Regions from separate parts of the Gottfriedia sp. S16(2024) genome, predicted to be linked through region 2. Evidence: predicted binding sites of a transcription regulator. Region 2 holds the regulator's gene; the other holds the start of a gene.

Region 1 (4,746 bases), 3.3 Mb from region 2:
TTTTAATCATAAATGGGAAAGTAATAAATGTTTTTACGAAAGAAATAATAGAAGATTCGATTGCAATTACAAATGGAATAATAGTTGGAATAGGTGACTATGAAGCTAATGTAGTAATAGATGCAGAAGGGAAATATATATCACCAGGCTTTATTGATTCCCATGTTCATATCGAATCATCGATGGTTTTACCTAGTGAATATGCGAGAACTGTACTACCACATGGTGTAACTACAGTTATTACCGATCCTCATGAAATCGCAAATGTTGCTGGGGTTGGTGGAATAAAAATGATGTTAGACGCATCAGAAAATATTCCGTTAGACGTTAGAATTATGTTACCGTCATGTGTACCAGCAACCTCATTAGAGCGCGGGGGAGCCATACTTTATGCAGAACATTTAGAGCCTTTTATGACACATCCAAGAGTACTTGGCTTAGCTGAAGTAATGGATTATCCTGCTGTTATGTCGATGGAAAAACAAATGATCGATAAATTAAAATTAGCTCACGCTTATCAAAAGCCAATCGATGGTCATTTAGCTGGACTATCTAAAAATGAAATAAACACATATTCCTATGCAGGTATTTCAACTGATCATGAATGTACAAATGTACAGGAAGTAATGGAAAGACTAAGAGCAGGGTTATATGTTGCATTTAGAGAAGGGTCCGCTGCAAGAAATCTAAAGGATTTATTACCTGCAGTAAATGATCGAAATGCCCAGCGAATTATGTATTGCACTGATGATAAACATTTAGACGATATCATGAAAGAGGGTTCGATTGATTTTTGTATTCGTACAGCAATCAAATTTGGAATTCACCCAGTGACTGCTTATTCAATGGCAACATTAAATCCAGCAACATGTTATGGTTTAAAACAAAAAGGAGCAATTGCTCCTGGATATGAAGCAAGCTTAGTATTTTTAAACGACTTAGAATCAGTAGAAGTTACGGACGTATGGTGTAAAAATGAGTTTATCGTTAAAAACAAACAAATTAGTAAACGAATTAATAGTGAAGAGTCAAATGTAATTGATTCAAAAGTAAGCTTAGGAGATCTAAAGATTGAAGATCTCGAATTAAAAACCGACTCCAAAAAGCTTGCTAATATAATTGAAATTAATCCAAATAGTATCGTAACAAATCATTTAATTAAAAAATTATCAAATGAATATACTTATTTTGTTCCAAATGTCGCTGAAAACTTATGTAAAATAGCAGTAATAGATCGCTACCATTCTGAAAAAGAGATTGGTCTTGGAATTGTTAAAGGTTTAAATTTAATTGAGGGAGCAATCGCTACAACAATAGCTCATGATTCACACCAATTAATCGTTGCCGGTATGAATGATGCTGATATGTATCTTGCAATTAAAACAATTGAAGAAATGAACGGTGGAATTGTAGTCGTATCCTCTGGAAAAGTAATTGCCAAATTATCATTACCAATTGGCGGTTTAATGAGTAATAAATCTGCAGAAGAAGTAGAAGCAGGTTTACTCCAAATTGAAAAATCATTACTTCAAATTAGGCCAAACAATACATTTAACGCTTTTTTAACATTATCATTTCTAGCACTGCCTGTAATTCCAAGTATAAAAATTACGACAAAAGGTTTATTTAATGTAAATGAATTTAAATTTACTCCAGTTTTTTTTAATAACTGAACTAAATGAAGACTCTTATCAAAGGAGTCTTTTTTTATTAATTATATAAGTGGTATAGGTAAATACTTGTAGTTGATATACAAAATAGATGTTAAATGAGTATTAGGAATTTTTTATAGAGGAGTATTTTGAATGTCAGATGTAATTTTTAATCATTTTAAAAAAGTGCCACTTTTTAAAGATCTATCGGATGAGGAGCTTCAATCTATAGTAGATATTTCACATATAAGAATATATAAAGTAAAATCATTTGTCTGTATGCAAGGTGACAAACTTGATCGAGTGTTTTTTATACACTCTGGAAAAGTAAAAATACATATAACTGATCCGTCGGGTAGAGAACAAATTGTTTCGATACCCCGAACTGGCGAGATGTTTCCACATGTTGGTTTATTTCGAAAAGGAACTTTCCCTGCTCATGTTGAAGTTCTCAAAACAGCGGAGTTAATTGTCACTCCAATCGCTGACTTTGAGGAAATTCTGATTAAATATCCTGAATTATGTATTAAGTTATTTAAGTTTTTAGGAGAAAAAATTATTGACTTACAAGCGAGATTAGTTGAACAAACACTACATAATACATATGACCAAGTAATCATGTTACTACTACGTCTATGTAAATCGAATGGGGTATCTTTAGATAAAAATCAATCTAAACTAACAACTCATTTTACGAATCGCGAACTTGCTAATATGATTGGTTCATCCAGAGAGTCAGTAAACCGTACGATAAACCAATTAAGAAAAAAGGAATTAGTTACGATTGATTCAGAGGGTTTTTTTGTAATAAATATAGAAGAATTGCAAGCGGAAGTTAACTAAAAAAGGAGCATGAGTTGTCATGCTCCTATATAAACTAGATTTATTTAAGCCCTAACAATTGCTCGTTTAAACAATATATTATTTTCTAAATGGATATGTTGGAATGTATCAGCCTCAAGAGCTTCAAGTCTTTGATAAACAAGGCGGTAAGTACCACATGCTTCCATTGGTGGAGTATAGTCATTCGTGATTTCACGTAATTCTTTTAAAATATCCCCTGCAGAACTGTGCTCATTTTCTAACTCGTTAACGACTTTACTTAATTTCTTGTAATTTTCTTCCGTTGGGTTTTTTTCATATTCTAAAATTAATTTAAAATCCACTGATTCTTCTTTCCAAGTATGTTGCTCTAATTCTGTTTTTAAATCAAAAAACAGTTTGTGTAATCTTACTAAATGAGGTTGAGTTTCTCCGTGAACTCGCATTACTTTCGTTACATATGGGCTTAATTGAGGTAATTCCTCATTTAAAAAACGATGATGCTTACTTATAATATGATCGATTAAATCACTACTAGAAGCTTCTTTAAAATCAATTACTACTTCGTTTGATAATTTTGTTTCTTGATAAAGTGTATTTAGTTTTGTTAAAATTTCATCTTTTGGTAAATTTTTTTCTTCAATCGCATCAATTAGAGGTCTATTTCCACCGCAGCAAAAATCAATTCGATATGTTTTAAATAGATCACTTGCTTTTGGGAATTCAGTAACAATCTCACTAATCTTAGATAACTCATTAAATGGTTGATTCATTTTAGTACCCCCGTAAGATTTTTGTTGTTTTGTCTTTCTAAAAAAAGATTACCAAATATATTGATATAAATTTGTGATATAAATCACAAATTGAAGTTTTTTTAGGAATAGACATAATTTATTTTCTTAAATAGAAGCGAGGTATTAATAATTGCATCATAAAATTAATAAAACATAAACAAATAAAAAATAATACTATTAATACAATTATTTCAGTAAGCAAAGCCAAAAATAAAATGACTCAAGAAACACACTTGAGTCATTTTTACTCTTTTAAATTCACTTTTTTCAATTTGTAATGAAGTCGGTCTCGTATTTATAGTTAATTTAATCAAAATCTTATTGAAGTATTTTTGAAGATAAATTTGTATTAAGGGCAGAATATAAAAGTACTTTGGACTTTAAATTCTATAGGGTAAGGAGAGATTGAAATGGAAGACAAAATTGATTTTTCTGAAAAAATACATATTGGTGAATTAATTGCTGTTTCTAATGTTTACGGCTTAACTCCTTATACGCTTCTTTTAGAACTTGAAAAAGGTAATATTGAAGTTTTCCTTACGATAGATGAGTTTAATGAAAAATACAGAGACACAACAGATTTGGATTGGTGTCAATTAAACAATGGTAAAGTTTTTTCTAAAAAGATTGAAGAGTAAACGGTAAATACTTTGGAATATTGATTAATTAAATACAGAAATAGACTTACATTCAAATAAAAAGTATTTTGCTTTTCGGTTTATCTAAAGGTAATACAAATTCTTTGGATTCGTGTTCTACAATCCAACAATCAATCATAAGTGGTAAGAGTTATAAGAGGTAAAAGAGAAGTAATTTGAAAACATAATTTGAATTGATTGCTTCAAGGATTTATCATTTTTTCATTTGATAGAATTTCACAAACCTAATATTGTGTTTAACTTCTTTTATTTAATACGATTTCTCCGAACATGGCCAATTGATCATTATTTAAATGATCTCGATCTATATTTGGTAGAACAACTGATATTAGAAAATTAACTTCGCTGTTTAACCTAGTAATCTCTTCTAACAAATGGATTTGGATTCCTTTCATTTCGTTGCTTACCTCTAAATACAAATCATCTTTAGTAGAATTTAATTCTTTATTTATACTGCTCATATCAAACACCTCCAAAGAAAATTATTCGTTGCAAATGCTTCAATATCCTTTATGTATATCTGCTTTTTTAGTTTCAAAAAATTAAATTTTAGGGTAAATGATTTTCTCAGCGTTTTACATTGCAATAAAATAAAAAAACTCAGCCAATAATTTTAGATTTTGGCATGAGTAGGATATTTATTAAATAAAACGAATTCATTCACCAATATTATCTTCAAACCACGTTTGAAGCTCTTTTAATGATGTAAAAGAGAAGATTTCTTCTCCGTTTTGACCGTTATCAAAACCGGTGTTTCCTCTTAAAGTAATTTGTCCTTCTTCTCCAGAAATTAAGATCGCATAAGGGTGGTTTATATTT
Region 2 (4,746 bases):
CTTCAAGAGTAATAACTCCATCGTTACCAACGCGCTCCATTGCTTCAGCAATTAATTGTCCAACTTCTGGATCCGCTGAAGAAATTGCAGCAACTTGTGCGATTGACTCTTTACCTTCAATTGGTTTTGAGATTGTTTTTAATTCTTCGATTGCTGCAGCAACTGCTTTTTCGATCCCTTTACGGATACCCATTGGGTTTGCACCAGCAGTTACGTTTTTAAGACCTTCACGAATCATAGCTTGCGCTAAAACTGTCGCAGTTGTTGTACCGTCCCCAGCAACATCATTTGTTTTGCTAGCAACTTCTGCAACTAATTTTGCACCCATATTTTCAAATGCATCTTCTAATTCGATTTCTTTAGCGATTGTAACACCATCATTTGTAATTAATGGAGAACCGAATTTTTTCTCAAGTACTACATTACGTCCTTTTGGTCCTAAAGTTACTTTTACAGCATCAGCTAAAGCGTCTACACCACGTAACATTGCGCGACGTGCTTCTTCACCAAATCTAATGTCCTTTGCCATGAAAATGACCTCCTTATAATATAAAAAGTATATTTTTTAATTTAAGTATTTTTATTTTATTAACCTAAGATTGCAAGAATATCGTTTTCGCGAAGTACTAAGTATTCAGTACCACCGTACTTAACTTCTGTTCCTGAATATTTAGAGAAGATAATGCGGTCACCTACAGATACTTCTAAAGCAACGCGCTCACCATTTTCAAGTACTCGACCAGTACCTACTGCAACAACTTTGCCTTCTTGTGGCTTTTCTTGTGCACTACCTGGTAACACGATACCACTAGCAGTTTTTTCTTCAGACTCAACAAGCTCAATTACAACACGATCACCTAATGGCTTTAACATGTGTAAATACCTCCTCAATAATCAAATCATTATTTTTTAGCACTCATGTATATTGAGTGCTAACACAATTATTAGTTTAAATAATATCAAAAAATTTTGCAAGTCCGAAGCAGGCACTTTTCTTGTCGAAATTTAATAAGTTTTTTTCTTTACAATCAAAAGTAAAATAAAAAGTGAAAATTTCTTTTAAGAAACAAAAGAAACGCGTAAAATAATGTACGTGTTGTTATAAACCTTTGAGTTATGAAAAATATCAACACAAAGGAGCTATCGTATTGAAAACTAGAGATTTGTGGATTTTATTAACGTATGTCGTTCTTCAGTATTCAGCGGTTATTGGGGTGCCCTATTTATTAAATAGTAACTTATACGTTGGAGTGGATCAGAAAACAGCTTCTCTTGAAGCGGTGGCATTATGGGGTTGTATTAGTTTCGTAACTGGGTTAATTATTATACTTATCTTATTACATAAGCCCATTTATGAAGGAATAAAGAATCTAAAAACTAATTATCGTACAATAATCAATTGGGTTATTTTAGGTTACTTCATAACAATGCTAACTCAAATTGTTTGTAATTTAATTTTAATTTATGTATTTGATTTACATAAAGGCTCAGAAAATACTCAGAATATCATAAACATTGCTAAGCTTAATCCAGCTTTTATTATCATCCCAAGTCTAGTTGCACCAATTTTAGAAGAGATTATTTTTCGTCGAATCATTTTTAAAAGACTTTATAATCGTTTACCATTTATTATTTCTGCAGGGATTAGTTCAGCGATTTTTTCGCTTATGCACGGAGACATACCCTTCTTCTTATCTTACTTTCTAATCGGTTTTGTATTTTGTTACCTGTATAAACGAACAAACTCAATTATGGTTCCAATCTTAACACATATGTTAATGAACTCTTTTGTCGTTTTTCAGCAGATCAATTTACATTAAAAACCCCCAAATTTTTGGGGGTTTTTATTTTAATATGAATTTATTGTTGTAAAAAATATGCCAATGTTTGCAGTTCAACTGCTAGGTCTATATGATGAATGCGAATATGTTCTGGTACACTAATTCGGGCAGGTGTGAAATTTAAAATTCCTCTAATATTTTTTCCATTTAATCGATCAGCTATTGATTGAGCCACAGGTGCAGGAACAGTTAATATAACGATTTGAATATCTTCATTCATAACGTCCTCTAGATTATCTAGATTATAAACGGGTACTCCACCTATTTCAGTACCAATTTTATTTGGATCAATATCAAATGCCATCTCAATTTTAGTATTATTATTTTTTATAAAATTATAGTGTAAGAATGCAGTTCCTAAATTACCAACACCAATTAATGCAACTTTCATAACTTCATGTTGGTTAAGCGCTTTCGAGAAAAAAGTTAATAAATAATTTACGTTATAGCCATAACCTTTTTTACCGAGTGCTCCAAAATAAGAAAAATCTCTTCTGATTGTAGCGGAATCTACCTTTACTGCTTCACTTAACTCTGCTGAAGAAACTCTTTGTTTACCTGATAAAGACAAATTCTTTATAAAACGGTAATATAAAGGTAGACGTTTAGCAGTAGCTTGTGGAATTTTAATTTGTTCCGAATCCATTTTTTAATCCCCCACTTACTGTAATTCTTTTTACTATGGTGTGTAATTTGACTTTATTTTAGTAATAAAGTACTTGTTCTAATGTAAAATATACACTATATTTAAGAATTTTGACAGTCTACAGTTACATAGATAAAAAATTTTGCAATGAGGTGTTATCCATGATTCTTTTACAAGTAAATAATGTCTCAAAGTATTTTGGTAGTGACATTATACTTTCAAATATAAAATTAGAAGTTCAAACGAGTGATCGAGTTGCCATTGTTGGACGTAATGGTGCTGGAAAATCTACATTACTGAAAATCATAGCAGGTGAAATATCCTATGATGGCGGTGAAATAAATAAACCTAAAGATGTTACTGTAGGCTACCTTGCCCAAAACACTGGTTTACAAAGCGATCAAACGATTTGGGAAGAATATTATTCTGTTTTCAATCATTTAGTAGAGATGCAAGACAATATGAGAAAATTAGAAGTTAAAATGACAAGAGAGGATGTTTATTCTAACCAAGCCGTTTATGACAAGGTTATGAATGAATATGATCATCTTCAATATACTTTCAAAGAAAACGGTGGTTACCAGTTTGAAGCAGATATTCGTTCAATTATTAGTGGTTTAGGTTTTAGTAATGAAGATTACGAAACAAAAATTTCTTCGTTAAGCGGCGGACAAAAGACAAGACTGGCATTAGGTAAGCTATTATTGACGAAGCCTGATTTGTTAATTCTGGATGAGCCTACTAACCATTTGGATATTGACACTCTTAGTTGGTTAGAGCGCTACTTACAGTCATATCCTGGTGCAGTATTAATCGTTTCCCACGATCGATATTTCCTTGATCAAGTTGTTAATATTGTTTATGAAATATCTAATCATAAGCATCAACGTTTTGTTGGTAATTATAGTAAGTATCTTGATCTAAAGGCAGCTCAATATGAACAAGAGTTAAAACAGTTCGAAAAACAACAAGAGGAAATCAATAAACTTGAAGATTTTGTGCAGCGTAATATTGCGCGTGCTTCAACTACAAAAAGAGCCCAAAGTCGAAGAAAACAATTAGATCGAATGGTACGATTAGACAAGCCACTTGGAGATGAATCTTCAGCTAATTTTTCATTTTCAATTGAAAAACAAAGCGGTAATGATGTGTTGTCTGTACAAGATTTATTTATTGGCTATGACCGGATCCCAACAATTGATCAGACAATGAAATTCGTACTAAATCGAGGCGATAGTGTCGCATTAGTCGGTCCAAATGGTGTTGGTAAATCGACATTACTTAAAACGATTATTGGAGACTTAGAAAAATTACAGGGAACGATTGATTTTGGGGCAAATGTTTCGGTTGGTTACTATGATCAAGAGCAAGCAAAACTAACTTCCAATAAGAGAGTATTAGACGAACTTTGGGATGATTATCCATTAAAGCCCGAACAAGAAATTCGGACAATATTAGGGAACTTTTTATTTTCTGGAGATGATGTAACTAAAAATGTTACCTCTTTAAGTGGTGGAGAAAAGGCAAGATTAGCATTGGCTAAACTTATGATGAAAAAAGCTAATTTTCTAATTCTTGATGAGCCTACTAACCACTTAGATTTAGATAGTAAAGAAGTATTAGAAAATGCTTTGTTAGATTACCCTGGAACAATTTTATTCGTTTCTCATGATCGTTACTTTATGAACAGATTATCCACAAAAACTTTTGAACTAGCAAAAGCAGGATTATCAATTTATTTGGGTGATTATGACTATTACCAATTTAAGAAAAACGAAGCATTCGAAAAAGAACAAGCAGAAAAGGAGGCTACATTAACACAAGTTAAACAATCCTCTCAGCCAATTTCTGATTATCAACAAGACAAAGAATTAAAGAAAAAACTTCGTCAAACTCAGCGACGTATAGAGGAAATTGAAAGTAATATATCTCAGTATGAGCTTGATATAGAGACGATCGAACTAGAATTATGTAAGCCAGAAGTTTACGGTGATTTTCAATTAGTACAGGAATTAACAAATAAGAAAAATGATTTCGAAGCTAAGTTAATAGACCTAATGGAAGAATGGGAGAACTTACAAGAATAATTGATTAAACGGATATGCTTTTTGCTATCCGTTTTTACTTATCTACATATTTATCCACATATATTCAATTACAATTTAGCTTTTACACAGGTTTATACACATTATCCACAGATATACAGCAATGTTATTCACATTTTTGTTCACATAGTTTAATAAGTTTTTAACAAATAAA

Evidence for each region. Region 2 encodes Rex, which represses fermentation and respiration genes when NADH is low (regulators of the CRP and FNR family bind a similar motif). Its sites were predicted from a motif close to TTGTGAAATATTTCACAA; they were not measured.
Region 1: a site for Rex is predicted at 3,319-3,336, ahead of ric (iron-sulfur cluster repair di-iron protein). Genes of this name have one in related genera too.

Annotation. Positions count from the first base shown of each region.
Region 1 covers NZ_JBFLUO010000001.1:4,263,509-4,268,254, reverse strand. Annotated here, with positions in the region: gene ade (adenine deaminase) at 1-1,673, shown strand, start outside; gene AB1282_RS20375 (Crp/Fnr family transcriptional regulator) at 1,806-2,495, shown strand; gene ric (iron-sulfur cluster repair di-iron protein) at 2,540-3,247, opposite strand; gene AB1282_RS20365 (hypothetical protein) at 3,679-3,906, shown strand; gene AB1282_RS20360 (hypothetical protein) at 4,164-4,388, opposite strand; gene AB1282_RS20355 (hypothetical protein) at 4,584-4,746, opposite strand, start outside.
Region 2 covers NZ_JBFLUO010000001.1:992,908-997,653, forward strand. Annotated here, with positions in the region: gene groL (chaperonin GroEL) at 1-529, opposite strand, end outside; gene groES (co-chaperone GroES) at 589-873, opposite strand; gene AB1282_RS04555 (CPBP family intramembrane glutamic endopeptidase) at 1,149-1,820, shown strand; gene AB1282_RS04560 (redox-sensing transcriptional repressor Rex) at 1,861-2,487, opposite strand; gene AB1282_RS04565 (ABC-F family ATP-binding cassette domain-containing protein) at 2,649-4,574, shown strand.